DNA from 3 places in the Peribacillus asahii genome. Region 2 is predicted to be linked to each of the others. Evidence: riboswitches for the same ligand, from Rfam matches in the RefSeq annotation. Region 2 holds a riboswitch; each other region holds the start of a gene.
What was found. Region 2 has a riboswitch for lysine ahead of dapA (4-hydroxy-tetrahydrodipicolinate synthase). Riboswitches for the same ligand answer to the same signal wherever they lie in the genome.
Positions count from the first base shown of each region.

Region 1: linked by a shared signal. The riboswitch ahead of BAOM_RS21025 (amino acid permease) and the one ahead of dapA (4-hydroxy-tetrahydrodipicolinate synthase) in region 2 are both predicted to bind lysine.
Region 3: linked by a shared signal. The riboswitch ahead of BAOM_RS18635 (aspartate kinase) and the one ahead of dapA (4-hydroxy-tetrahydrodipicolinate synthase) in region 2 are both predicted to bind lysine.

Region 1 is NZ_CP026095.1:4,249,203-4,259,519, forward strand. Features, by position in the region: gene BAOM_RS20990 (3-hydroxyacyl-CoA dehydrogenase/enoyl-CoA hydratase family protein) at 1-1,068, opposite strand, end outside; gene BAOM_RS20995 (YuzL family protein) at 1,283-1,417, shown strand; gene rodA (rod shape-determining protein RodA) at 1,573-2,733, opposite strand; gene BAOM_RS21005 (metal ABC transporter permease) at 3,103-3,981, opposite strand; gene BAOM_RS21010 (metal ABC transporter permease) at 3,974-4,903, opposite strand; gene BAOM_RS21015 (metal ABC transporter ATP-binding protein) at 4,914-5,666, opposite strand; gene BAOM_RS21020 (metal ABC transporter solute-binding protein, Zn/Mn family) at 5,679-6,599, opposite strand; lysine riboswitch at 6,983-7,166, shown strand; gene BAOM_RS21025 (amino acid permease) at 7,344-8,795, shown strand; gene BAOM_RS21030 (glycoside hydrolase family 13 protein) at 8,849-10,317, opposite strand, start outside.
Region 2 is NZ_CP026095.1:1,187,512-1,197,828, reverse strand. Features, by position in the region: gene BAOM_RS05970 (Fe(3+) ABC transporter substrate-binding protein) at 1-303, opposite strand, end outside; gene BAOM_RS05965 (LLM class flavin-dependent oxidoreductase) at 1,125-2,126, shown strand; partial or broken gene BAOM_RS05960 (aldehyde dehydrogenase family protein) at 2,279-2,578, opposite strand; gene BAOM_RS05955 (hypothetical protein) at 3,295-3,561, opposite strand; gene BAOM_RS05950 (hypothetical protein) at 3,645-3,848, shown strand; gene BAOM_RS05945 (FAD-binding oxidoreductase) at 4,041-5,411, opposite strand; lysine riboswitch at 5,657-5,836, shown strand; gene dapA (4-hydroxy-tetrahydrodipicolinate synthase) at 5,963-6,856, shown strand; gene BAOM_RS05935 (hypothetical protein) at 7,034-7,243, opposite strand; gene BAOM_RS05930 (hypothetical protein) at 7,247-7,441, opposite strand; gene ssuE (NADPH-dependent FMN reductase) at 7,769-8,308, opposite strand; gene BAOM_RS05920 (LLM class flavin-dependent oxidoreductase) at 8,323-9,666, opposite strand; gene BAOM_RS05915 (ABC transporter substrate-binding protein) at 9,718-10,317, opposite strand, start outside.
Region 3 is NZ_CP026095.1:3,779,938-3,790,254, forward strand. Features, by position in the region: gene sdhB (succinate dehydrogenase iron-sulfur subunit) at 1-165, opposite strand, end outside; gene sdhA (succinate dehydrogenase flavoprotein subunit) at 184-1,935, opposite strand; gene BAOM_RS18625 (succinate dehydrogenase cytochrome b558 subunit) at 1,997-2,605, opposite strand; gene BAOM_RS18630 (YslB family protein) at 2,981-3,433, shown strand; gene BAOM_RS18635 (aspartate kinase) at 3,487-4,719, opposite strand; lysine riboswitch at 4,839-5,015, opposite strand; gene uvrC (excinuclease ABC subunit UvrC) at 5,077-6,849, opposite strand; gene trxA (thioredoxin) at 7,072-7,386, opposite strand; gene BAOM_RS18650 (electron transfer flavoprotein subunit alpha/FixB family protein) at 7,559-8,536, opposite strand; gene BAOM_RS18655 (electron transfer flavoprotein subunit beta/FixA family protein) at 8,602-9,375, opposite strand; gene BAOM_RS18660 (enoyl-CoA hydratase) at 9,509-10,282, opposite strand.

The sequences.
Region 1 (10,317 bases), 1.8 Mb from region 2:
TGCACGATCTTCGCTGTATACAAGCGCTTTCATTTTATTAGCAAACCCTTTTGTTTGCTTTGCTATCTCAATGGATGGTGCTTGTAATTTTTTTCTTTCTTCATACTGTAGTGTTTCAGGATTTAGCTCCAAAATTTCCTTACCTTTTTTCAGAAAAAATCCTTGCCCTGATTTGCTGCCTATCCAGCCTTTTTCAAGCATTTTCTGCATAAAATCCGGTGTACGAAAGACTTCTTGCTCATCGCCCTTTACTTGGTCATAAACATTTTTGGCAACATGTGCAAATGTATCCAGCCCAACGACATCAAGCGTGCGGAATGTCGCACTCTTCGGTCGGCCGATAAGCGGACCTGTGATAGAATCCACTTCTCCTACGCTGTAACCGCCTTTTAGCATTTCACGAACAGTCACGAGTAAGCCATATGTGCCAATACGATTTGCAATAAAGTTCGGTGTATCCCTTGCTTCAACAACACCTTTACCAAGCACATTTTCACCAAATTCCCTCATAAAAGCAAATACCGTGGAATCGGTTGCTTTCGTTGGTATAATTTCCAATAACTTCAAATAACGCGGAGGGTTAAAAAAATGCGTGCCAAGGAAATGCTTTTGGAAATCTTCTGAACGTTCCTCTGCCATCGCTTCAATAGAAATTCCCGATGTATTTGAAGAAACGATACTGCCCGGTTTCCGAAACTGATCCACTTTTTCAAATATGCTCTTTTTCACTGCCAAATTCTCTACAACGACCTCAATGACCCAATCAACATCTTTTAACCGTTCTAAATCATCCTCAAAATTTCCTGCTTCAATGAATGCTAGATTTTTTTTGGATGTTAACGGTGCTGGCTTTTGCTTTAATAGCTTTGAAAGCGCCGTTTGACTGATACGATTTCGAACGGATTTATCCTCAAGCGTTAGCCCTTTTTTCTTCTCATCCTCTGTGAGTTCCCGAGGAACCATGTCTAATAATAAAGTCGGAATGCCGATGTTAGCGAGATGTGCCGCAATCCCTGATCCCATAACTCCTGATCCTAAAACAGCAGCCTTTCGTATTTGTCGCACCAAGCTCATATCCCCCTTACGCAGTGTATTGAATGAATACTCATTCATTTTTCAAGCAAAAAAAAGCAAAAAAAAGTGAAAATCTTTTGTTACTTTTAATAATAGGATATTTATGTAAAATTTTCAATGATTAAACAGTAAATTTTTCAAGTTATTTTTTGATTATTTTCACACCAATTAGAAAACATAAAAGGAGTGATTACTGGAGGTGACAACAATTATGAAGCAGAAACATCAACCATCGAAAGCTGCTGTTAGTGCAGCCAGCGTCAAAGGCGATGCTGGACCTGGCGGAGAAAATCGTCATGGAAAAAATAAAGTAAACAGTCAAAATAACCAATTTAAAAAATAGGATAGCGTGAATCATGTAGTTTCAAGACTCATTACAAGTCTTTATCTAAACTAAAGGTTTGTTATAAGAAGATGTTGAGTTTTGGCTCCTACCGTTTTACCAACAATATTATTTAATAGAACCTAAATTAAAAAAGTCGACAAAAGTCGACTTTTTTAGAACATATATTTCTTATGATGATAACGAATACTGAAGATTAAGCCCATCGCCATCATATTTCCCATCAACGAACTACCTCCATAGCTAATAAAAGGCAGCGGAATCCCTGTAATCGGCATAACTCCGATTGTCATCCCAATATTTTGGAACACGTGGAACGTCAGCATACTAATTACACCGACACAAATATACGTGTAGAAATTATTTTTCGTTTCCATCCCTGTTTTCGTAATATGATACACCAATAGGAAAAATAAGCTAATCACAATACTAGAACCGATAAAACCATATTCTTCACCAATAACGCTGAAAATAAAATCGGTTTGACTTTCAGGTAAATATACCTCGCGTGAGCCAAGTCCTTTTCCAAATGTTTGACCTGAACCAATTGCAAGTAACGATTTAATTAAATGAAACCCTTCAGCACTTGAATAGTTATACGGATCCAACCAAGAATAGATACGTCCAAACTGATACTCTTTAACACCTAAATATTTCTTAATTAAATCAGGCTGCCATAAAATAAAATAAAAAATGGTAGAAATAAGCAAAACCGCTGTTGAAACAATCGGCAGCAATATTTTCCACGATATTCCTGAAATAAAAATCATCCCTGCCAAAATAGCACATAGTACAAGAGAGGTTCCTAAATCCGGCTGTTGCATAATGAGGAGTAACGGCGCCATAGTAACTAAAATTAATTTACCGAGCAGCCATAAATCCGTTTCAATTGTTTTCAACGAATTTTTCAAATGATGTGTGTGAATGACATTTGCAAGCGCCAAAATGAGGAATACCTTCATAAACTCCGAAGGCTGAATCGTACCAAACCCTGGGAATTTAAACCAACTTCTTGCTCCATTAATTCGAGGGACAATGCTTTCTGGCATAATGATGAGCATTAGGAGTACAAACAGCCCAAAGCCGTATGCATACCAAGATATTTTCTTTAATTGATCAGAGTCTAATGTAATGACTCCCAAAACAATCCCGACTCCAACCATATAAGAAATAATTTGTTTCAGTAAAAAGTTACTTGAATATTGTCCTGTTGATTGTGCACTATAAATGGCTACACAGCTTGTAATACACAGTAACAATAAAATGGTAACTAACCCAAAATCTATACGCGACGAAAAATTATTTTGTTCCTGCATACTAACTCTCCCCTAGCAAGGATCTTACTGTAGATATAAAGTAAAATAACACACTTACTCATTATACTTTATACAGTCAAAATCACAACTATATCGAAGGAGAAGTTATAAGAAAAGCGGAATCGGCTCGACCAGCTCGTGAAGAAAATAGGGAAAGACCCGGAAGGAGCCCTTTGCCTTTCAAGGGCTTTCATCTTTTTCACAGCGAGCTAGACATTAAGAAAAGCGCAAGCTCCTTAATTCTTCTTAAAAAACATAATGCCTCGCCCCTTAAACAGAAGCAGCTTATGTCCAGAAAGAACTAATCAGCTTACGCTAAACTTCAAAACTGTGAGCTAAAAATGACCTAAGTGAATACCCGTACATCATTTAGATGCTCTTAAATGAAACTTTACGACGCCAAACCCGGCTAATCAGCCCATGGCTCGGTGAGAATAGAAACGCTAAAGTAAAAAATAGCGCCGCAGCACATACCATACATCCAGAAATCGAAGCATCTAAAGCAGTCGCTACGTAATAGCCGACTACCGAGCTTAAAATGCCCACAACCATGCTGATTATAATCATTCGATGTAATTGATCTGTTAATAAATACGCTGTGGCAGCCGGAATAATAAGCATACCCACGACAAGAATCGCACCGACACTATCAAAAGCTGCGACCGTTGTTACGGAAACAAGGCTCATTAATAAGTAATGAAAAAACATCACGGGAATTCCCATTGCTGCTGCCAGCGCTGCATCGAATGAACAAATTTTAAACTGCTTAAAGAATACAAAGATGAGAACTATATTAATGAGGAAACTGCTTCCAACCATCCATATGGCCCTCGGGCCCATATCCTGACCTGCAATCGTCATCATATGCCACGGCGTATACGCAATCTCCCCATACAAAACATGTTCTAAGTCAAAATCAATTTGCTGCGTATACAAACTAACTAATAAAACACCGATAGCAAAAAGCGATGTGAATACAACACCAATCGCTGCATCCCCCTGAACACCTGAGTTTTGAAATAGTTGAATCAAAAAAACAGTTAATAGCCCAAGTAGCGCAGCTCCCATTAACATGAAAATAGATTCTCTTGATCCACTCCACAGAAACGCTAACACAATTCCAGGCAATACGGAATGACTAATCGCATCCCCCACCATCGCGATTTTTCTGACCACTAAAAAACAACCGACAACACTACAAGAACAAGCAACAAGTGCTCCAACAAGGATAATCCAAAAATCATTCATAGCGATGCACTCCTTGTTTTTGCAGTTTACGCATTAATTCATATTTCCGTTTCGTATCTCCCCTTCGCCAAAGCTTCGCTACCACGCCGCGATTCGGAGCAAATAATAAGGAAAGTACAAACCACCCCGTTGCCGAAAGAACAATCAGTGGACCGGTGGGTAAATTGTTCACAGTTGCGCTGAGCAGCGTACCACTTATTCCACTTACCATACCAAACACACCAGATAATATCACCATTACATGTAATCGCTCTGTCCAATACCTAGCTGAAACAGCTGGTGTGATGAGTAAAGCTGCCATCAATACAACGCCAACCGCTTGAATTCCAGTCACAACCGCTCCAACAATTAATAGCATAATGATATAATCCAATAACAAGACAGGTAAACCGATTCCCTTTGCAAAACCTGGATCAAAAGATAAAAGTTTAAATTCTTTAAAAAACAGCGTACAAACTAAGATTAAAACAAGCGACACCCCCATCATCACATACACATCGGTCATGACCATAGAGGCCGTCTGTCCAAACAAAAATTTATCCAATCCACTCTGATTTCCGTAAGAACTTTGTTGAATTTGTGTTAATAAAACAATACCTAATCCAAAGAAAGAAGATAATACAATCCCAAGCGCCGAATCTTGCTTAATTCGACTATATTTTGTTAATACACTAATGAAGAATACCGCAATCATCCCAGCAATAGCTGCTCCAAAAAGAAAGAAAGAAATCGATTTAACCCCGGTTAAAATAAAAGCGATACAAATACCCGGAAGCGCTGCATGAGCAAGTGTATCTCCAAGTAAAGACTGTTTTCTAAGATAAGCAAAGCTTCCAATAACACCACTACTTAAACCGAGCAAAAGCGTTCCAAGTAAAATCCACTGTGTGTTCGGGTCACGAAGGACCTCTAATATACTCATTGATTCCACCTCAATTTATTAACAATCCTGATTGTGAATCAGATAAAATCGCAAGTTTACCGCCGTACGTTTTTTGTAAATGCTCCGGAGTAAACACCTCTTCTGTCGGTCCTATTTGAATAAGCTGTTTATTCAGTAGAATCGTCCAGTCAAAATACTCTTTTACTGTTGAAAGATCATGATGAACGACAAGCACCGTTTTGCCACTCTGCTTTAGCTCCATAAGCAATTGAATAATCGCTTTCTCTGTTGCTGCATCCACACCAACAAATGGTTCATCCATAAAATATAAATCGGCTTCCTGCGCCAAAGCTCTTGCTAAAAAAATTCGTTGCTGTTGCCCGCCTGATAGCTGACTAATTTGTCGATTTGCATAATCAACCATCCCTACTTTGTCTAAGCACTCTAACGCCTTTTGCTTTTCCGCCTTGCCAGGGCGCTTTAGCCATCCTAAGTGGCCGTAACGCCCCATCATCACAACATCTAAAGCATTCGTCGGAAAATCCCAATCAACAGATTCACGCTGCGGCACATAGCCTACGTTTTTTCGCATCGCTCTATATGATTTTCCCTGAATCGTTACTTTCCCGGAAATGCGCGGAACAAGTTCTAAAATTCCTTTAATTAAAGTGGATTTCCCTGCCCCATTTGGCCCGATAATCCCAATTAACTTACCTTCTGGTACTTCAAAAGAAACAGATTCAATAACTGGCTTTTTATGATAAGCAATTGTAAAATCTTCTACCTTTAATACATTAGGCATCCAAACCCCTCCTTATTTCAACGCATTTACAATCGTATCGGTATTGTGACGCACCATTCCAAGATACGTTCCTTTTTCTGTTCCTTTTTCTCCCATTGCATCTGAGAATAATTCTCCTCCAATTTTCACAGTATGCCCTTGCTTTTCAGCCCCTTGAATAACGGCTTCGATTGCTTTTTTAGGAACACTCGTTTCTACGAAGATCGCTTTAATTTGTTTTTCTACTAAGTAATCACGTAAATCTGTGACATCTTTAGAACCGTATTCGGATACGGTATTCATTCCTTGCAGCCCTTTCACTTCTAATCCATACGCTGCACCGAAATAGCCAAATGCATCATGCGCTGTAACAAGTACACGTTGTGATTCTGGAATCGTATTGATTTCAGATTGAACATATTCATGTAGTTCTTTTAATTTCTCAATATATGCTTCATAATTTTTTTGGTAACTTTCTTTATTGGCTGGATCTTCCTTTATTAATGCTTCATTGACCGTATCGGCAGCTTGCATCCACAGCGTAACATCAAACCAAATATGCGGATCATATTGCCCAGCCTTTACTTCATGCAGTTCTTCCTTAGCAATATCTTTAGAAACCGCAATCGTCGTTTTTTGCTCGCCCATTTGCTCAAAAATCTCTTCCATTTTCCCTTCAAGATGAAGACCGTTATATAGAATCATATCTGCCCCATCAAGTGTCTTGACATCTCCTTGAGTTGCTTTGTATAAATGCGGATCGACTCCTGACCCCATCAAACTTGTCACCTCGACATGCTCTCCGCCAATATTTTGAGCTAAATCTCCAATCATTCCCGTTGTCGCCACTACTACAAGCTTGCCCTCCGTTTGATTATCCGTCTCCGTTGAACACCCGACTAATAAAAGAAAAACAAACATAACACTCGCCATTGACTTCCATATGAATTTCATAAACATCCCCCTTTTTCGTGTAGTTATAAATGTTTCCTTAATGCAAAAATAAGAATAAAAAAATACAGATTGAACCACTTTTGATGGTCAAGCACTAAAAAGTTTCCTTAGGTAAACTTATTTTATAATATACATAATTTATATGCAAAAGTGCAACCCTTTTTTACTTTTTTATTGAATTACCTAAATGATTTATATTCCAGAATAATAATAGAATGCTTTGAGAAATCAGTTGAAAATATTCACAAAACAGCTATTTATATTGAATATTCAGAAAACTGAAATCGTAACTATAAGCCATTTCCAATAAGTTATCATTGCACTATTTAAATCACTAGATTATAATTCTACTATAATAAAAAAATGCATATTTCCTCATTAACCGATGGGGTAGAGGCTGCGGCTTATAAAAGTAGAACGAGTGAGATACAAGAATATCAATGACTTCGTTTAAAAGGATAAGTTGCCGAAGCAAGACGATTTTCTTGGGGTCATCTTGCTGGTGGTGTGACCGAATAGGCACATTACTGTCACGTTGCTGAAACAACGTGGGGAGCTATCTTCGGAAGGATTACACGGGTTTATAGAAAACAGCCGTCGATCTTTCGATGGCTGTTTTTTTTATACTTTAAGAAAGTTTAACTTCTCTTAAATATAAAAAAGACATCGACTTTCGCCATTAGGAGCGATAATTCGTGTTTTTCTAATGTCCTTTCCTTCTAATTTAAAAGGAGTGTTACATGTATGAAAAATTCAAACTTATCAACACCCCCTTCCCAATTAAAACGGAATCTAAAAGCTCGTCATTTAATGATGATTTCTTTAGGTGGAACAATTGGGACTGGTTTATTCCTAGCTAGTGGAGGAGCTATTCATCAAGCTGGACCTGGCGGAGCACTTGTTGCATATGCAGCTATTGGGCTTATGGTGTACTACTTAATGACAAGTCTAGCCGAAATGGCCGCCTTCATGCCAGTTGCAGGTTCATTCCGCGTATACGCATCTAAGTTCGTTGATCCATCCTTTGGCTTTGCCATTGGCTGGAATTACTGGTATAACTGGGCCATTACAATTGCTGCAGAACTAGCGGCCGTTGTTCTTATTATGAAGTTCTGGTTCCCGGACAGCCCGTCTCTTCTATGGAGCGGATTGGCACTAGTGATTATGTTTTTATTCAACTACTTATCCGTTAAAGGCTTTGGGGAAGCGGAATTTTGGTTTGCCATGATTAAAGTTGTAACGGTTGTAATCTTTATTGTTACCGGAATCCTTATTATTTTTGGCATTATGGGAGGAAACGATCCAATCGGGTTCTCTAACTTCGTGGCAGATGGTGGTCCATTTAACGGTGGATTTTTCGCAATCCTTGGTGTATTCATGGTTGCCGGATTCTCTTTCCAAGGAACTGAACTGCTTGGCGTAACAGCAGGAGAAAGTGAAGCCCCTGAGAAAAATATTCCTAAAGCTATTAAATCCGTATTCTGGCGCATTATTTTATTCTATATTTTAGCCATTCTAGTTATTGGTATGATTATTCCATTTACAGATGCCCGTCTGTTAAGTGATGACGTTGCGGTTAGTCCATTTACACTTGTATTTGAAAGAGCCGGTCTTGCTTTCGCTGCTTCTGTTATGAATGCAGTCATTCTAACATCTGTATTGTCCGCTGGAAACTCTGGTATGTACGCATCTACGCGTATGCTTTGGGATTTAGCCCGCGATGGAAAGGCACCTAAATTCCTTGGTAAATTAGACAAACGCGGCGTTCCTGTGAATGCCCTTATTGTCACAGCATTAGTCGGTACACTTGCTTTCTCCGCTTCTTTATTTGGAGATGGCGTCGTTTATATTTGGCTATTAAATGCTTCGGGTATGGCTGGTTTTGTAACATGGGTCGGAATTGCTATTGCTCATTATCGATTCCGTAAGGCTTACATTGCTCAAGGACATAGTTTAGATGATTTACCATATCGTGCAAAAGGATTCCCGTTCGGCCCAATATTAGCATTGGTTCTTTGTATCATCATCATTATTGGACAAGGATATCAAGCGTTCTCAACGGACGGAATTGACTGGAATTCTATGCTTGTCTCGTACATTGGCTTAGTCCTATTCTTCATTGTATGGATTGGGTATAAAATTAAACATAAAACAAAATTAATTCCTCTTGAGGAATGCGACTTTAAAGCTGAATAATATTAAAGAAAGAACCTGATATTGTATATCGGGTTCTTTCTTTATAGGTTCTACTATAGATAATACACACGGCATTCATAAGGGCGTAGTGGAGCCTCGTTTATTTCATCCTCATTCCTCTGATTATAATTACTAATTAATAGCTTAGCTGATTTGTGAATAAATTCTTTCGGTAAGAAAAAGTCAGCCGCATTAGCTGTGAAATTACAAAGTACAAGCAGCTTTTGTTCTCCTAACGTTCTCGTATACGCAAAAATACGTTCGTCTTCTGGAAAAAGCAAATCATAACGACCATAGACAATAATGCTATATTTCTTTCGCAATCCAATTAATGTTCGATAATAATAAAAAATGGAGGCTGGATTATTAATAGATTCTTCGGCATTAACTTGTAAATAATTAGGATTTACTGCAATCCATGGAGTACCCGAGGTAAAACCTGCATGCTTAGAGTGATTCCACTGCATCGGTGTTCTCGCATTATCACGCCCGCGAGCATGAATAGCAGCCATCATCTGATCATGTGACCATCCTCGGCTGTATACGAGCTCGTGATAAGCATTGATTGTTTCAATATCTCGATATTCATCTAACTGATGAAAGGCCACATTGGTCATCCCAAGTTCCTCCCCTTGATAAATATAGGGAGTGCCCTGCATCATATGAAGACAAGTAGCTAACATTTTGGCACTAACTTCTCGATACATGCCATCATCACCAAATCGAGAAACGGCTCGTGGCTGATCATGATTATTCCAATACAAACTGTTCCAGCCATCCTCCTCTAACCCCTTTTGCCATTTCGTTAAAATATGTTTCAAATCAGTCAGCTTCCACGGACCATTGCTCCATTTCCCTTCTGGTCCTCCTCCTAAATCGACATGTTCAAATTGAAATACCATTTGTAATTCATTCCGCTTTTGCCCTGTATACAATTTCGCTTGATCTGGATTAACTCCAGGTGCCTCACCAACTGTCATAATATCGTAATGCGCCAATACTTCCCGATTCATTTCTTGCAAAAACTCATGAGACCAAGGGCGATTCATAATATAAGGACTACCGTCTCCATACTGTTTTCCTGGATACACATATCCATCTGGAAAAGCAGGGTCCTTGGAAATCAAGTTAATAACATCCATTCGGAATCCATCGACTCCCTTATCCAGCCACCACTTCATCATTTCATAAATTTCTTTTCGTACCGCTTCGTTTTCCCAATTCAAATCCGGCTGCTTTTTACTAAATAAATGTAAATAATATTCATCTGTATTGGCATCATATTCCCAGACAGACCCTTTAAATACAGATTCCCAGTTCGTAGGAGGTTGTCCATTCCTGCCTTGGCGCCATATATAATACTCTCGCCTCGGATTGTCTTTAGACGACCTTGATTCAACAAACCACTCATGCTCATCTGACGTATGATTGACAACGAGATCCATCACCAACTTCATTCCACGCTCATGAAGCGCCTTTAACAACCGTTCAAAATCAGCCATTGTTCCAAATTCGCTCATAA
Region 2 (10,317 bases):
TACTGTTACAAATAAATCAGCTTCTGTACTTTCGCCTTCACGCTTTATTCTCTCAATCAGCTCTTCTGCTTCTCCTTTTATCACATTCACTTCAATGCCTGTTTCTTCTGTGAATTTCTTGTAAATCTCATCATCAGCTTCGTAATGTCTTGCCGTATAGATATTTACTTCTTGATTTTCCGTTGTTTTAGATTTTGTTTCTTCGTCTTTGGATTTACTTTCATCTGTACCACCGCAACCAGCTAGACCGACTGTTAGTGCAGCACTAACTAGCAAAGGCTTAAATAACTTTGATAACTTCATGATTGATATCCACCTTTTCTGTTAATTTATTAATAATGATATTGAGAATCGATTTCATTTATTCCATTTCATTTTACTTACGATTATCTATACCGTCAACTAATTTTCCGAATTTTTAAATACTTTTTTATTATTCAATATATAATTATTTTTTCCTATTAATTGTATATACCAGCAACTTGTACGCTATAATCGAATCCCTTTAAAATATATAATCATTAGGTTATAAGAATAAATACACAAAATAATTTTATCGTTTGCTATGGATATTTTTAGAATATACTATTAACTCTATCTCAATAGTATCAATCTTTTATAAAGATTTCGAAATGAAACATTTCACCGTCTATTCGCAAAAAGGTTTTATGAAAAAATATACTAATAAAACATAACTTCTTCAAATCATTACATAGAATGGATAGAAATCTAAAAGTTATTCAAAAATGTAAGATAGAATAATTTTTACTATGTAAAATGTATCCATCCTATAGCAGAATCCTGTATTTAACAATCCCATCCTGTTACGAAAATGCGGTTCATTTAATGCGCCTCCAACTCCTTAAAACAAAAGGATTTAAAGCTTATTTACGTAAAACTTATTGATGAATTAAGATTCTATTATTTTCAAAATAGAATCGGTTGTACCGGATATATGGAACGGAGCTGCAAGAGGTAATACATTGTTTGCGTTAAAAAGAAAGCGATAAACCTTAGGGCACTTATTCCTTTATTTATTTTTCTACCCAAGCATTTAAGTTTGTTTCCACTGTTCTAATTGTTACTATAATAGTGACACTTGCATGAAGAAAGGATACATTTACATGTCAAATATACAAATACCTGTATCAGTCTTAAACTTAGCTCCTATTCGTGAAGGACAAAGTGCGAAAGAAGCTATCGAGGCAATGGTCGATTTAGCGCAAGCGACTGAGAAGATGGGCTATACAAGATATTGGATTGCTGAGCATCATAACACACCAACATTAGTGAGTTCAGCGACTTCTATTTTAATTAAACACACTTTAGAGCATACAGAACATATACGTGTTGGGTCTGGAGGAATTATGCTGCCTAACCACTCCCCTTTAGTTGTTGCGGAACAATTCGGAACGATGGCAACCATCTATCCTAATCGATTGGACTTAGGTCTTGGCCGAGCTCCGGGCACGGATATGATGACCGCAAATGCACTAAGACGAGCTCAAAAGGATTCTGTCTATACATTTCCGAACGATGTTCAGGCATTACTTACGTATTTCGGACCTGAAGAGCTTCAAAGTTATGTAAAAGCTTATCCAGGTGTTGGAACAAATATCCCAATCTATATCCTCGGTTCTTCGACGGATTCTGCCGTTCTAGCAGCTAAATTAGGCTTGCCCTATGTATTCGCTTCTCACTTCGCACCAAGATATATGGAGGAAGCTATTTCTATTTATCGCGACCGATTCCAGCCATCTCCATACTTAGACTCTCCATATATGATGGTCTGCTTGAATGTGATTGCCGCTGAAAGCGACGAAGAAGCTACATTCGAATCAACCACCATGCAGCAGTTTTTCCTAAATGTTGTTCGCGGATCTCAAACACCGTTACAACCTCCTGTTGAAAATATGGATCACATTTGGAGTCAGCCTGAAAAAGCAATGGCTGCATCAATGTCCAGTGTGACTCTGTTAGGAAATAAAGATTCGATTCGAAAACAGTTGACGAGTTTTCAAGAGAAGTATAACGTCGATGAAATTATGGCTGTATCATATATTTATGATGGTAACAAACAAAAACGGTCTTATGAGATTCTAAAAGAAATCGTGGATGGCAAATAAAGATATGCATTTGAACACGCTGTGATTTTTGGATCCTATGCGTGTGAGAATAGATTACTTGAACTTAACAATACAACAAATATACCTGTATTGAGATGATGTGCCCCTCAATACAGGTATATTAAAATAAACTATTCTTTTAATACTGATGTTTAATAATTATCAATTTGAGCTCTTTGTAGTTTACCGCTGTAATCGACATAAATAGATTTCCATTCAGTGTATACATCTAAGGATGCTTCACCAGAATCTCGATGACCATTACCAGTCCCTTTCGTTCCGCCAAATGGAAGATGAATCTCAGCCCCTGATGTTCCTGCATTCACATAGACAATTCCTGTATCCAAATCTCTCATAGCTTGGAAGGCTCGGTTAACGTCAGCAGTGAAAATCGCACTGGATAGACCAAATTCCACATCATTATTTACTTCAATAGCTTCTTCTAAACTACTAAAGGTATCATAATGGGTAAAAATCTCCCTAGAATACTATTTAATTTTTCAAACATCCTTCTTCATCTCGATCATCCATCCCTTTAGTAGACTAGCTTGTTATAGCACTTTACTTCTAGATTACCAATAAACTCCGGCTCTTTCGCCCACGTGCTGTATTAATAATCAGTCACCTCCATCTCAAGCCCCAGTTTTAGACACTTTACGACTTCTTGAGCAATCTTACTATTCCCTTACTTTACATTTATCCATTTAAACTATTATAAGACTATATATCATTTTTACAAAAAGTGGAATGTTTTCGTTTGAAAAACTGTTCCCATACACTTTTCTTTTCATAATGGAAATTAACACTTTTACTAACACTTAGTCATTTGTCAATGAAGCAACTAACTGCAGTTGTATACACTTCGTCTATACTTTTTCACTAATTTTAATATAGATTTTGTAAAAGCAGCCGTTAATATAGGACACGCTAATCGTGAAATTAATCGAAAATACCTAAAAGCACTAAAAACGAAAAAAAGCTGAAATCCTGAACATCCAAGAATCCCCGCCTAGCCAATTTTCTAAACTATTTTTCTATTAAATAAAAAGAAGCAAAACACCAACTCCAAATTCGGCAGCATGACATTCAATATTTACTGTCGTCCCTTTCACAGACTTCATGATTAAAGTGGAGAGCCAAGTAGTCTCTCCACTGATTAATGAGGATTCTATTCATTAAATGAAACGGGCGAGCCAGTTGAAGTATGTTGATTCACCCAGTCAAGCGATACTTTGGAAACATCTTGCCAGTCAGGTATTTCTGATTTATGCTGTTCTACCCAACTCATACAATATTGCGGGTCAATATTATTTTCCTGGCATTGTTCTAAGAACGACTGAATGTTTGAATCTGTACAATTTTCCCATGTGCCACAAGTAGTTGTAAAAAGAGTCTCCATTTTCGTTTGTATATCAAGTTCCTTATCATTAACCATGATTGACTCCTCCTTTTATTAAAAATAAGATAAGCATGTTGGCATTAACAACATTAAGTATGTTCAAAGGATTATTTATGCCGTTGGCTGCTGTATTAATTATTATCCCAATGATTGTCGCCATTATAACTGTACACAGAAAAAATGGTTTGTTTTCAGATAAGGGTGGAATAGAATATAATCTGGTATTAATCGCTATCGCATCGGGCATCACTTTAACTGGTTCTTTATCTTTAGATGCACTCTATGATATCGATTTTTTGGTCCGTTTAATGTTTTCACATTGAAGAAACCTTTAACCACAAAATAAAACCAGCACAAATGACTATGCTGGTTTGCTACACAATATTCATTTAGAAGTTTCCTGCAACCTTTTCTAAACCAGTTTCAATGATTTCTTCTGCTCGGTCAGGATACTAATAACAACTGTTTCTGAATCTGTGGTTCCCCAAGCTTGAACATACTTAACAGCCAATAGATTATCCTTGTGGATTAATGTTATGGTTATGACGGAATCTATTACTTGGATCGTACGTTTTCTTTACCTCTACTAAGCGCTCGTAGTTTTCTTGAAATGCATTAGTCGTTACATCGTCGCTTACACCGACTCCATTAAGATATGAGGCATTTTTGTAGGAAAATGGGAGCAGTCCTCCATATACGGAATCTATCCATTGTTTACATACAGCATCGTCTCCAGCCATAGCCATTACATCAACCAACAGGACAAACTTTGCATTTCGGATGGCAAATGGAGTTGCATGAACAGGTACTCGATTCATTTTTCCGCCAAGTGCCCATAGCTGAACAAGGATGCTTGGAGCCGGCGCATTGTCTATTTTATAGAGGAGCTGCTCAATGACTGTATCATCCAATTCATCAAAGAAAAGAGAGCTTCCATAAACAGGTACGGTTTTTGGCACCATTGGGTCTAGCTTCTTTTGGAACGCTACAAATGGCACTACTCCTGTTTGATCAACAATTGGTTCTGCTAACTCGCGAAGCGGTTGAATAACTGTTTGGCCTTCTTTCGCATCACCTGCATAGATTCCTAAAAGCATGATTACCTTTTTATGATGTAAAAATTCAGGTAAAAACGGGGCAGGCGGCAGAACAGCAGCTGTTATATTAAGAGAAACTGCTTCATCAGGAGCTTGAGCCAAAAATTGTTGAGCTTTGTTTAAGATGTCTTTTGCATCCTTAAAATCGTACATCACATCCAAAGCCAACACTTCTGGACCTACGGCATGCAAGGCAAACTCAAATCTAGTGACGACCCCAAAATTTCCGCCGCCTCCGCGAATTGCCCAAAATAAATCTTGATGATTCTTTTCATTAACCTCAAGCACAACACCGTCCGCTGTTACGACTCTTGCACCAACAAGATTGTCACAAGTTAACCCATACTTCCCTCTTAAATAACCAATACCGCCATTTAGAGCTAACCCGGCAACACCTGTTTCGGAAACCGTCCCAGTAGGAACTGCCAGTCCATACTTTTGAGTTTCAAGATCTATATCTCCAAGAGTAGCTCCACCTTCTACAACAGCCACTTGTCTCTTTTCATCTACTGTTACTTTTCTCATGTGTGATAAGTCGATCATTACCCCATCATCACAAACAGCAAGGCCGGCTACATGGTGTCCTCCACCGCGAATCGAAATAGATAATTCATTTTCCTTCGCAAACTGTACAGCTGCAATCACATCATTTTCTGACTCACAAACTACTATTGCGGCTGGTTTTCTATCAATTACAGCATTCCAAACCCTTCTTACTTCATCATAACGCGCATCATTTGGACGTATTAATCGGCTGCCTACATGCTTCTCAAGGGTACTATACATCATGTAATCACTCCTATCTTTTATATTTGAACACTAGTTCATTGTTACCATATAATAGTACCATTATTTGGTTGTTTTTCCACAAAATTCTGTAATCATAATTACACCAATAGTCATATTCTCAAACTAGTTGACATAGATTCTTCAAAAAGTAAAAGGGACAAACACTAACTTTTCATTGCAATCAAGTAAAAAAACTGGTATCATCTAACATAATTAAATATTCACTTATTTCAATATTCTTTTGAAGTAAGGATAGAGGAGCAAAGACCATAAGTACGCACTGGGAGGATGATGAGATCCAATGACGATTGCGAAAAGGGGAATTTGCCGAAGTGGAAAGAATCTCATATTTCTTGAAGCTGGTTCTGTTATTGAATAAATACAGAACTGTCATATAGGAAACTATATGGAGGGCTATCTTACGCACAGAAATAATTTTTGTTACATATTGTTTCTACTGCAGCAGCGAAGCCCCGTTGTTGCTTTTTCGCGTTTATCGTTAATCGCCCTTCTCCCTCTATATAAAAATCATTAAAGGACGTGGAGAAGTAATGAATTTCGGACAAATTTTAACTGCAATGGTAACCCCATTTGATCACAATGGTGAGATTGATTTTAATGCTGCAAAAAACTTAATCAATTATTTAATTGACAATGGTACAGACGGTTTAGTAGTTGCGGGTACAACTGGAGAATCCCCTACATTAACGACGGAAGAAAAAGTCGAATTATTCAAATTTGTCGTTGAAGTTGTGAATGGAAGAATTCCTGTTATTGCTGGTACTGGCTCTTATAACACTAAAGCCTCTATCGATTTAACGAAGCTTGCAGAACAAGCAGGGGTCGATGGAATTATGCTTGTTGCTCCATACTACAATAAACCTTCTCAAGAGGGATTATATCAACACTTTAAAGCAATTGCTGAGTCAACGTCATTACCGGTTATGCTGTATAATATACCAGGACGCAGCGTTGTCAATATTTCTGTTGAAACTGTCGTTCGCCTTGCACAGATTCCAAATATTGTTTCCATTAAAGATGCAAGCGGCAACTTAGATGCGATGACTGCAATTATTAGCCAAACACCGGAAGATTTTTCATTGTACAGCGGTGATGATGGTTTAACTTTGCCGGTATTATCGATTGGCGGCACGGGAGTAATCTCAGTTGCTTCTCACATTATAGGCAATGAAATGCAAGCAATGATTGAAAATTTCAAAAATGGGAAGCTTCAAGAAGCTGCTCTAGCTCACCGCAAACTTCTCCCAATTATAAAAGCACTATTTGCTGCACCAAATCCATCACCGGTAAAAGCAGCATTAAATCTAAAAGGGACCAATGTTGGCGGCGTTCGCTTACCAATCATTCCTCTAAACGATGAAGAAACAAGTGCCTTAAAACAAGCACTGCAAGTACTGAATGTAAAAGAAGAAACGATTTCTTAAAAAAGTTTTTTAATAAATGAAAGTTTTGAATCATCTATGCGAAATCCAAAAAGGGACTGACCTCCCATATCACATTACTGTCTGGGAGATTAGCACTCGTATCTTACTTTATTTATTAAATGAAAGTAAAAAATGACGTGTAAAATGGTACACGTCATTTTTATACTGGTTACTTTTTCACCTTGTCGCACTTCCAGTATTTAAAAAAGTAAGAGTTGCAGTTATTTCATGTACACCATTGACTAAAATCATAATCCTATTGGTTCCTGAATTTAGATTCGTATTTGAAATGGGTCTAGGAAAATCAAACTCTATCGGAACGCCTTGTACAAAGGTTCTTACAGTATCAGACCTATATAACGAACCAAACGTTGTTGTTGCACCCATTGCTCATGTTGCTCCTGTTGAACCCGTTTCTCCTTTAAATATATTTACCTCAACTTCTTGTTCAACTATTAATTTTTTATTATCTTCTATGACTTTTTGTTTCTTCTTAACTTTAACGCAATTACATTTCCTCCCGCCACATTTAGAACAGTGTACTTTAACTTCTTGCTCTATTTTATTTTTTCTATTATTATCCAAACGTTTCACATCTTTCCCAAATTATTACTCACACACTATGTAACTGTCATTAAATTTGATTAGACAAATATCTATAAAAAATCGTAAACCCAAGTTTTTTATACAATTATCGAACTTCTTTAGAAACAAAAAGCATTTATTACTTGTACCCATGCTAAACGTATCAAAAAAGGACGTCGGTTTAAATTCATCAACGTCCTTAACTAAAACTCTATAACTTTCTTGTAACTTGAATATCTTAAAGAACTTTTATTTAAAAAGGTTTTATTATTCTAAGTACAATTTTCTAAAATAAACCTTTTAACCTTATCGTATAAAGTACTTTACTTAAACTAATCTACTAATCTTTACATTAAGCAGCTTTTGTAATTCTGCGGTTAATCGCTGCTCCGCTTCAGCCTCAATACGGAAACCGCCTGTTGCTAAACGTTCAATTTGCTGATCAATAACATAGACCGGATTTAAAATTTCAGTTGCACCTAGTACCGATAATACTGGCTTTAATGCATATTCAATGGCTAAAAGATGACCAAACGAGCCACCTACTGCCAAAGGTACAACGATTTTTCCCTCTAATGCTTTTTGCGGCAATAAATCTAAATATGTCTTTAAAATACCTGTAAAAGAAGCTTTATAAATAGGCGTTAAAATGACAACAATGTCTGCTTCTGCTACTTGCTGATTAGCACGCTGAATGTCCTCGCTTGCAAAGTTTGCTGTAATTAAATCCGTTGCTGGCAGCTCATGTACATAAAGCGAATGGAAGTTGATTTCCTCTTGCTCAAAAAATCTTTCCACCTTTTGTTGAATAGCTGTTAAACGAGATTTCTTTGTATTGCCTCCATTAATAATCACTGCTTTAGTCATTTGCATTCTCTCCTTTACTTACCTGTTATTTGTGCCGTTTTTTTAGATGGATGTACAGGTACTGAAAGTCCTAAATTTCCACGTAATGTATCGCTCTCATATTCAGTGCGGAATAAACCTCGACGCTGTAGTTCCGGGATTACGAGTTCAACAATATCGTTCAAGCCATCCGGGAAAGTTGGTGGCATAATGTTAAAGCCATCTGCGCCTTCATTTAAGAACCACTCCTCTAATTGATCTGCAATCTGTTCAGGTGTTCCAACGATTTCCCGGTGACCGCGTGCCCCCGCAATACGCTCATAAATTTCACGGATTGTTTGTAAATTTTCCCGTTTTGCAATGTCACGAATGATATTGTAGCGAATGCGCGGATTCGTTTCATCTTCAATTGTGCTAAACTCCGGCAGCGGAGCATCCACATCATATCCTGATAAATCAATATTGGTGAAATTCGATAAATAGGCTAGACCTACTTCTGGTAAAATACGGCTATTCAGCTGTCGCTGTTTGGCAAGTGCCTCTTCCTCCGTTTTAGCCACTGTAATAAATACACCAGGCATAATTTTTAAATCCTCAGGCTTACGGCCATATTTAGCTAGGCGCCCTTTTACATCACGATAGAAAGTCTGAGCCTCTTCAAGTGTTTGCCATGCTGTAAAAATAACTTCCGCCGTTTTTGCCGCAAGCTCTTTTCCAACTTCGGACGATCCAGCCTGCACAATGACCGGATGGCCTTGCGGTGTCGATGGCGAATCCAGCGTCCCTTGTACCTTAAACCATTCCCCCTCATGATTAACCGGGTGCACCTTGTCTATATCTAAAAACCGACCTTGTTCCTTGTCGATAACAAGTGTCTCGTCTTCAATCGAAAACCATAGCTTCTTGACAACATCCACAAATTCCTCTGCACGTTCATAGCGGAGCGCGTGCTGTAAATGTTTTTCTTTACCAAAAAGGAGTGATTCACTGTCGTTTGCTGAAGTGACTACATTCCAAGCCGCCCGGCCTTTTGATAGATGATCAATAGCACCAAATTTACGCGCTACATGGAACGGTTCGTTGTATGTAGTTGTCAATGTAGCGGTTAATCCAATATTTTTCGTAACTGCTGCAAGCGCTGAAATAATAATGACTGGATCGAGCTTCAATCCCGATGATGAATTTTCTAAAATAGATTGACCAAATACATCCGCAAAAAACACCATATCGAATTTACCGCGCTCAGCCGTTTGGGCTAATTCAATTAAATAATCTAAATCCAATGTTCGATCCGCTCCTGAAGAAGGGTGACGCCAGCTCGCAACATGATGTCCAGGCAAATTGAAAAACGCCCCTAATTTCATTTGTTTTTTCGTCATAACAACAACTCCTATTTGTCATATTCATTTAATCGGAATTTTACAAAAAAATTATTTAGCAAACGGGTTATATTCGTTTGTATATAAATCTTCCGCCTTCACTTGACCTTCTTTTAGTTCACCATTTCTGACAAGCCAATCAATCCAAACATCATACTCGGATGGTGTAATGACACCGCCTGTTTCCGCAATTCCTGTACTCTTCCAATATTTAAGGTTATCAGTCGTTTCTTTTCGCCCGCGCTCATTGATAATTTTCTCAAAGCGTGCAATGACTTCTTCCCTAGGTGTTGTTTGTGCCCATTCAATAGCCTTGGCAACCCCTTCCGTAAATTGCTGTACAGTATTTGGGTTATCCTTGATATACTGCTCTGTAAAGAAATAATCACCTGCCGTAAACTCCGAGCCAAACACATCAATGTCTTTAAATAATTCTACAATTCCTCCCGCTTCTAGAGCTCGATCTCTTGCAATACTTGCAGTACCACCAAATACAGCCGCATCTAGTTGTTTATTTCGCAGCGCTTGTTCTGCATTCGACATCGGAATGGTTACTAGTGTCACTTGTTCAATTTCTTTTTCAGTTAAGCCGCTTTGACGTAAATAATCTTTGATAACAAACTCCGCATGAGCCCCTAAAATATTCACGCC
Region 3 (10,317 bases), 2.2 Mb from region 2:
TGTTTGTTTACCGCTTTTTGTTACAGGATTACGACGAATTTCCATTAATGCTGAAATTACGTTCATATTAGGACGATACGGTAATTCAAATTCCTCATCATAAGGAGCTGAATCTGGTGTATCTTGACGAGTGATGATAAAACGTACAGTTTTAGTTTCAGACATTTGGTGTTCTCTCCCTTCTTAATGTGTAGTTGTGTAGTCGCGTTTACGAGGTGGAACTAGCGACACATCGATATCTTCATAATGGAATGCTGGCGCTTGATCTAGACCTTTGAACGTAGCCATTGTTGTTTTCATGAAGTTCTCATCATCACGCTCTGGGAACTCTGGTTTGTAGTGCGCTCCACGGCTTTCGTTACGGTTTAAGGCACCAATTGTCATAACACGAGCTAATTGCAACATGTTTTGTAATTGTCTAGTAAATGCAGCACCTTGGTTGCTCCATTTAGCAGTATCGTTAATGTTGATGTTTTTATAGCGTTCCATCAACTCAAGAATTTTGTTATCTGTTTCTTTCAATTTATCATTGTAACGAACAACCGTCATGTTATTCGTCATCCATTCTCCAAGCTCTTTATGAAGAACATAAGCATTTTCTGCACCGTCTAATGACATGACGTTATTCCATTTCTCTTGCTCTTGTTTTACATAGCCGTCAAACAATGAAGAAGGAAGTGCGTCCGTTGTTTTCTCTAAACCTTCGACATATTTAGCTGCATTTGGTCCAGCTACAGATCCACCATAGATAGCGGATAGAAGAGAGTTAGCTCCTAGACGGTTCGCACCGTGTTGAGAGTAATCACACTCACCAGCAGCAAATAGACCTTTGATATTTGTCATTTGGTCATAATCTACCCATAATCCACCCATTGAATAGTGAACCGCAGGGAAAATTTTCATTGGAAGTTTACGTGGATCTTCACCCATGAATTTCTCGTAAATTTCAATGATACCACCAAGTTTAATATCAAGTTCTTTAGGATCTTTATGTGAAAGATCAAGGTAAACCATGTTTTCCCCATTGATACCTAGCTTATCGTTTACACATACGTCGAAGATTTCACGAGTCGCGATATCACGAGGTACTAAGTTTCCGTATGCTGGGTATCTTTCTTCTAAGAAGTACCAAGGTTTTCCGTCTTTATATGTCCATACTCGTCCACCTTCACCACGAGCAGATTCACTCATTAGGCGAAGTTTGTCATCACCAGGAATCGCTGTTGGGTGAATTTGAATGAACTCACCGTTCGCATAGTTAACACCTTGTTGATATACGATAGATGCTGCTGAACCTGTGTTGATCATGGAGTTTGTAGATTTACCAAAGATAATTCCTGGTCCACCGCTCGCCATAATAACAGCGTCAGCAGGGAATGCTTTGATTTCCATAGAAGCTAAGTTTTGAGCAACAACTCCGCGTGCTGTTTGTTGTTCATCGATTACAGCTCCAAGGAACTCCCAACCTTCATATTTCGTTACAAGACCTTCTACTTCATAACGACGTACTTGCTCGTCCATCGCATAAAGTAATTGTTGACCAGTTGTTGCGCCAGCAAATGCTGTACGGCTATGTTGTGTTCCACCAAAACGACGGAAGTCAAGTAAACCTTCTGGTGTACGGTTAAACATAACGCCCATACGGTCAAACATATTGATAATTCCTGGTGCTGCTTCACACATCGCTTTTACTGGTGGTTGGTTCGCTAAAAAGTCCCCACCGTATACTGTATCATCAAAGTGGATCCATGGAGAATCCCCTTCACCTTTTGTATTAACTGCTCCATTAATACCGCCTTGGGCACATACAGAGTGAGAGCGTTTTACAGGAACTAGTGAGAATAACTCAACCTGTTTCCCCATCTCTGCCGCTTTAATCGCAGCCATTAAACCTGCTAGTCCGCCACCGACGATAGCTATTTTACCTTTACCCAATCTTGTCACTCCCTTATTTCCATTATCCTTATAATCCTCTTGCTCTTAATTCATTCGCTTATCATACAAAAGCGAAAATTGCGCTAACACCAATGTAAGAAAGTGCAACAAATACTACTAATGTAACATAAGTCATGATTTTTTGTGATTTAGGTGTAATTGTTAATCCCCAACTAACTGCAAATGACCATAATCCATTAGCAAAGTGGAAAATCGCTGAGATAACCCCCACAATGTAGAATGCAATCATAAATGGACTAGAGAAGATTTCAGCCATCATGTCAAAGTTAACTTCTGCTCCTAAAGCCTTTTGAATTCGAGTTGCCCAAATGTGCCAAACAAGGAAAATTAAAGTGATAATTCCAGTTACACGTTGTAACATGAACATCCAGTTACGGAAGAACCCGAATCTTCCTAAATTGTTTTTAGCTGTAAAAGCAATATAGATTCCATAAACAGCATGAAAAATTAATGGTAGATAGATGACAACCCATTCTACCACTATCAACATTGGCACATATTCAATTGCATGAGCCGCAGTATTGAAAGTTTCCTCTCCTTTTGTTGCCATAAAGTTCACTGATAGATGGAAGATGAGGAATAACCCGATTGGAATTACCCCAAGAAGTGAATGAAGCCTACGATTTCCAAACTCACGATTTTTTGCCACTAAGTGCCCCCCCTTAATTTGTGAAAAATCATGCTCAGATAAATTGGTGGCTACCTTTTATCCTCGCACAAATGCAAGCATAGAATTTTCCCTATACTTTTTTACAATTATGTGACACCACTATTTTACTCCTCACTTGTATGTGCGTCAAGAAAACGGATACAAGATTTCTTTTTTTCACGATAGAAATTCATGATAATCTACCAAGGTAAATTCTAAATTATCTAAATTTTTACAAAAATTATTATTATAGGTATCTATATCATGAAATAGTATGTTAATATTTTCCAATAATTTCCGAAAATATTTTAAAAAATAGTACAGCATCAAAATGAAAATTGTTTATAATAGATTTACAGAAAGAGGCGATTCACAATGAAAAAAAATCTCGCAGAAACTTTAGAAGACTCTGTAATAAACGAACTTCAAATTCCTACTTTTGGCTATGAACTCATTCGAGAAATTGTCTTAGATAATATCCTCGGACAAGACTCCTACCAAATCCTTTATTGGACTGGGAAACAGTTAGCTAGAAAGTTCCCTTTGAGTAGTATGGGTGAAGTGGTTGCATTTTTTCAAAGTGCTGGCTGGGGTGATTTAATCATCGAAAAAGAAACAAAAAATGAAATGGAACTCACCTTAACCGGAGAAATTATCAATCGCCGCCTAGAGCTCTATTCGGACTGCCATTTCCAACTAGAAACTGGATTCCTCGCTGAGCAGAGCGCCCTTCAAAAAAAATGCAGCAGTGAAGCAGTTGCTGAAATTAAAAAACGCGCAAAAAGAGTCATTTTCACGGTTCAATGGGATCCAAAAGATCCACTTTAATCGTGCTGTAAAACAGACTTACGATAAAGTAAGTCTGTTTTACACCTCTTTAATTAAGCTAACGTTTTTGAATGGGCACCTAAGTTGAAGGCAACATGCAGAGCTTCTACCGCTTTAACCATTTCCTTTTCATTGATAACGGTTGACACTTTAATTTCTGATGTACTAACCATTTTCACCTGGATTCCCGTGTTCGCCATCACTTCAAACATTTCAGCTGCGACTCCAGGGTTTGAGACCATACCTGAACCAACGATTGATACTTTCGCTAAGCCATCTTCTGTTTCGATTCTTTCAAACTCAAGGTTCGGTTTATTACTTTCCAATACTTGAAGAGCTTCTTGAAGAGCCTCACTTTTAATTGAAAACGAAAGATTTGTTGTCTCTTCAGATGTCATTGTTTGAATAATGATATCTACGTTAATATGATGCTTTGCAAGCGTTGTAAAAATGGTTGATAAAGTGCTAAGTGTACGCGGTAAACCAAACACCGTCACACGTGTAATTTTATCTTCAAAAGCAATACCTCTTACAATTAAATTTTCTTCCATTGTTGCTTCCTCCTCAATAATCGTCCCTGATTCTTTCTCCATACTAGAACGTACTTCTAGTGGAATGTGGTAATTTTTGGCAAACTCTACCGCACGTGGGTGAAGTACGCCAGCTCCTAAATTTGCAAGTTCTAACATTTCATCATATGAAATCGATAAGAGCTTTCTCGCCTCTTTAATATAGCGTGGGTCCGTCGTAAATACGCCGGTTACGTCCGTATAAATGTCACAGCGTTGCGCTTTCAGTGCTGCAGCTAGTGCAACAGCTGTTGTATCTGAACCTCCGCGCCCTAATGTCGTAATGTTCCCTTCCTCATCTACCCCTTGGAATCCAGCAACGACAACCACTTTCCCTGCTTGTAATTCCGCTTCCATACGTTTTGTATCAATTTGTAAAATGCGTGCATTGCCATGGACTGCTTCCGTTTGGATTCCTGCTTGCCACCCTGTAAATGAAATCGTTTGCTGACCTTGCTCAAGTAAGGCCATTGTTAGTAAAGAAATCGTAACCTGCTCACCTGTTGACAGCAGCATATCCATTTCACGCTTACTTGGATTATCTGTAATTTCCTTTGCCATTGTTACCAATTCATCCGTTGTTTTGCCCATCGCTGACACGACGACAACGACATCGTTCCCTCTCTCTACTTCTTCCATGACCCGTCTTGCCACATTTTTAATTTTTGTGACATTTCCGACGGATGTACCGCCAAACTTCTGTACAATAATTGGCATATTCATTCATCCTCTCTGTTGTTTACACTAAACTGAATTTGATATGTACAAGCACAAAAAAAGCAACGAGATATATCTCATTGCTTTGTCCGCGAAAAATACTATAAATACGGCAAATACAGTGAGATAGCTCTCCAGGAAATTCTTCCTGACAGTCTGCCATTTATTCAATGTCAAACCAGAAAAACAAAGTATGAGTTTTGTTTTCCTTCGGCGATTTCCCCTTTCAAAACCTTTCACAGAAGCTCATACTTCTCTAGGTTTCTACTCTTGAATCTCGCACCTCTATCAGCACTCTTTAATTGTCATGTTCAAAATTCTTCTTGAGTATAGCATAGAGGAGAAAGTGAATCAAGTTCATTTCTGAAATTTTTGGAAGATGGCCTCTGCTACTTTTTCGGGCATACCTGCTTGAACAAGCTCTTCAATAGAGGCTTCTTTTATTTTTTTTAGCGAACCGAATGATTTAAGCAATTGCTTACGCCTCTTCTCACCAACTCCTGAAATATCGTCAAGCTGTGAATGAATCGCATTTTTCCCACGAAGTTGCCTATGGAAGGTTATCGCAAATCGATGCACTTCATCTTGAATTCGCTGCAATAAATAAAACTCCTGACTCTGTCGGTCAAGTGGAATAATTTCAAGCGGATTCCCTATCATCAATTCAGATGTACGATGCTTCTCATCCTTTACTAGACCAGCTAACGGTATATCGAGGCCTAATTCATTCTCCAAAATATCCCTAACCGCTTCAACATGTCCTTTTCCCCCGTCAATAATGATTAAATCCGGTAGTGGCAGCCCTTCTTTTAACACACGTGAATATCTTCTGCGTACAACTTCCCGCATCGATTCATAATCATCCGGCCCTTGCACCGTTTTAATTTTATATTTGCGGTATTCTTTTTTTACTGGCTTCCCATCTATAAATACAACTAGTGCAGATACAGGATTTGTTCCTTGAATATTGGAGTTATCAAACGCTTCAATACGATGAGGTGTATAAATTCCTAACTGCTTTCCTAAATTCTCGACAGCCTTTATGGATCGTTCCTCATCTCGTTCAAGAAGAGAGAATTTTTCGTGTAGTGCTAATTTAGCATTTTTATTCGCTAAATCAAGCATGTCCTTTTTCTGACCACGTTTTGGTTGAATAATTTTCACATTGAGAAGACGTTCCGCTAGGTCTGCCTCAACTGTCTCTGGAATCAAAATTTCCTTCGGCTTTAAGTGATGATCCATTTCATAAAAACGGCCTAAAAAGGTAAGCAGTTCTTCCTCTGGTTCATTATAAGCTGGAAAAAGCGAAACATCACGTTCAATTAATTTCCCCTGACGTACAAAAAACACCTGCACACACATCCAACCCTTATCATAGGCAAACCCAAAAATATCGCGATCTGTAAAATCATTCGTCATCATCTTTTGCTTTTCCATCGTAACATCAATATGAGCAATTTGGTCACGTAACTCCTTTGCTCGCTCAAAATCTAATTCTTCAGCAGCGGCATGCATGCTCTCTGTTAACGCCTTCTTTATTTCGACATGTCCGCCATTTAAGAAACGATTGATTTCATCTACAATTTGCGTATATTGTGCTTGCTCTACCTCCTTCACACAAGGAGCAAGACACTGACCTAAATGATAATAAAGGCATACCCGATTCGGCAGCGTATCGCATTTACGAAGCGGATAGATTCGATCAAGCAGTTTTTTCGTTTCAGTAGCAGCAGTCACATTGGGATACGGACCAAAATATTTCCCTTTGTCTTTTTTCACTTTCCTTGTAATAAGAAGGCGAGGATGCTTCTCTGCTGTAAGCTTAATAAATGGATACGTTTTATCATCCTTCAACATAATATTATATTTTGGATCGTATTGTTTGATTAAGTTCAACTCTAAAATAAGAGCTTCAATGTTGGAGGATGTGACAATGTATTCAAAGTCTTCAATTTCATTTACAAGTCGTAACGTTTTCCCATCATGTGAGCCTGTAAAATAAGAACGCACACGATTTTTAAGAACTTTTGCTTTCCCGACATAAATAACTGTCCCTTGACGGTCCTTCATTAAATAACAGCCAGGTTGATCTGGAAGAAGGGCTAATTTATTCTTGATTTGCTGATTCATGAACTCCCCCGCCTTATTATTTCTTCTTGTTATTACTATACAGGAAATACTCCTATCTTAAAAAATAACATCTACATTGTGAGAGACTAAAAACAAAACTTATCACCTGTAATAGCGAAAGTTAGTGTCTTTTCTTAATAGTTTAATCCTTAAAAACGATTAAACTTTCTTAAAGCAAAAAAAAATCTCCAAGTCTCAGACTCGAAGATTTCTTTGCAATCATTAAGCGTGTTTAGCAAGAAGTTCAGCTAAAGCTTCTTTTGGTTGGAAACCAACTACTTTATCGACAGCCTCACCGTCTTTAAGAACGATTAATGTTGGAATACTCATAACACCAAATTTACCAGCTGTTTCTTGGTTTTCATCAACATCCACTTTAACGATTTTCGCTTTACCAGCGATTTCACTATCAAGCTCTTCAAGAACAGGAGCAATCATTTTACAAGGTCCGCACCACGGAGCCCAAAAATCAACTAGAACAACACCTTCGTTTGTTTCAGTTGCAAAAGTTTGATCAGTTGCATTTACAATAGCCATTTATAAAATCCTCCTCATATTTACTCAAATAATCAAAAACAGTATACCATTGATGATTACGTTCGTGCTATTAATTTGCTTCATCGCTAATTTCCCCAAAACTATCTATGTATATGTACACAAAAAGATATTCATCAGACGAGCCGATGAATACCTTTTGTATTTCTATAATTTAAGCGTTTACTTTTAACTTCTTAAATTCTTCTGTTAAAAGTGGAACGACTTCAAATAGGTCACCAACAATACCGTAGTCAGCAACATTGAAGATGTTTGCTTCTGGATCTTTATTAATAGCAACGATTACTTTTGAGTTAGACATTCCTGCTAAATGTTGGATAGCTCCGGAAATCCCACATGCGATATATAAATCCGGTGTAACAACTTTTCCAGTTTGTCCAATTTGTAAAGAGTAATCACAATAATCTGCATCACAAGCACCACGAGAAGCCCCAACTGCTGCACCAAGAACTTCTGCAAGTTCTTTTAATGGTTCAAAGCCTTCTGCACTTTTCACACCACGACCACCAGAAATGATAACTTTTGCTTCTGAAAGATCTACACCTTCACTTGCTTTTCGAACAACATCTTTAATAATTGTACGTAAGTCTGTAATATTCGCAGACAGTGTAACAACATCCCCTGAACGAGACTCATCTTTTTGTAATGGTTCAATGTTATTTGGACGAATCGTTGCAAAAACTAAACCGCCTGTGACAATTTTCTTCTCAAATGCTTTACCAGAATAAATCGGGCGAGTAAACACAGTGTTTCCGCCTGCTACTTCAAGAGCTGTAACATCTGAGATTAAGCCTGCTTCTAATTTTCCAGCTATTTTTGGTGCTAAATCTTTTCCTAATGAAGTATGTCCAATAATTAAACCATCTGGATTTTCTGCTTCAATCACAGCAAGCAAAGCCTGTGAGAAACCATCAGAAGTATATTGAGCTAGTTTAGCATCTTCTACAACGACCACTCGGTCTGCACCATACTGAATTAACTCCACTCCTAAAGCTTGAACGCTTTCTCCAATTAACACACCAACTACTTCTCCGCCGTCTGCAGCAACTTTTGCGGCACCAATTGCTTCAAATGATACATTTCTTAGTGAACCGTCTCGAACTTCTCCTAATACAAGAAACTTGCTAGCCATTATAAAAACCTCCTGCGCTCTTTTTTATCTATTCACTCGTCTGTTTATTTCAAAATCTCTAATAATTAGATGACTTTTGCTTCACTGCGTAATAATTGAACAAGTTCACCAACTTGTGCAGAAATGTCACCACTTAGTACTTTTCCTGCTTCTTTTGTAGGTGGTAAAAAGATTTCGATTGTTTTTGTTTTCGCTTCCACATCATCTTCTTCTAAATCTAAATCATCTAATTCTAATTCTTCAAGCGGCTTTTTCTTCGCTTTCATGATTCCTGGTAAAGAAGGATAACGTGGCTCATTTAGACCTTGTTGTGCTGTTACTAACAATGGAAGAGTCGTTTCAATTGTTTCTGAATCCCCTTCTACATCACGCGTAACACTTACTGTTGTACCTGCAATATTTAAATCTGTAATCGTTGTTACATAAGGAATATTAAGAAGTTCTGCAACACGTGGTCCCACTTGACCAGAACCGCCATCAATCGCTACATTTCCTGCTATAATAAGATCTACTTCTTGATCTTTTAAGTATTGAGCCAATACTTTCGCTGTTGTAAATTGATCTACATTTTCTACGTCATCTTCAATATTAATTAACACTGCTTTATCGGCACCCATTGCTAAAGCCGTACGCAGTTGTTTTTCAGCTTCTTCGTTGCCGACAGAAACAACCGTTACTTCGCCGCCTTGAGCGTCTCGTACTTGAATCGCTTCTTCCACAGCATACTCATCATAAGGGTTAATAATAAATTCAGCGCCCTCTTCATTGATTTTGCCGTTAGAAAGCGTAATTTTTTCTTCTGTATCAAATGTTCTTTTCAGTAATACATAAATGTTCACGATAATCCCTCCTGAGTGTTTTAAATTCCTAAGATTCTGAAAAGTCAAAATCCATATATAGTAAGTATTCTTCAAAATCCAACAAATTCCTTTAATATTTTAGAAAAAAATATATTTTTTTACGTTTTTTTACTTATTTACCCGTAAAAAGCGGTTCTCTTTTTTCAATGAATGCACTAATTCCTTCTTTTGCATCGTTTGACTCGAAAATTGTTCCAAATTGTGCTACTTCATTTGCCACACCTTTGTAATAAGAGTCATGCTTTAAATAGTTTAATTGTTCAATAATAGCTTTTAGAGCAAGAGGGCTTTTCTTCGCTACTTTAAAAGCTAGTTCTTTCGCTTTTGGAAGTAATTCTTCATCGGAGTAAGCTCGGTTCGCTAGACCATATTGGACAGCTTCAACTCCTGTAATCGGTTCACTTGTAAATAACATTTCCGCAGCTTTGGCTGTACCTACATAACGTGGAAGTCGTTGTGTACCTGCAAAACCTGGGATTAAACCTAATTGCAGTTCTGGTAAACCAAGCTTTGCTTGTTCTGTTACTAAGCGAATATGACAAGACATCGCTAATTCAAGACCACCGCCTAATGCAGCTCCGTGAATAGCAGCAATGACCGGCTTTGGGAATTTTTCGATTTTTTCTAATACTGCTTGTCCATTCTCAGCTAAGGCAGAGAATGCGGAACCATTTTCAATTTCAGTAATTTCCTTAATATCTGCTCCTGCTGAAAAGAATCTTCCTTCACCGTGGAGCAAGATAACTCTCACTTCTTCATTCTGACTGATTTCATCTAAGGCTTCGGATATCTCCTTAATCATTCCTGTAGAAAGTGCATTTGCAGGTGCTCTATTAATCGTAATAAAAGCAACATGGTCCTCAACTGCAAGCTTTAAGTACTCCATTTCTTCTCCTCCATCTTGGTTGCTGAATTCTCAAG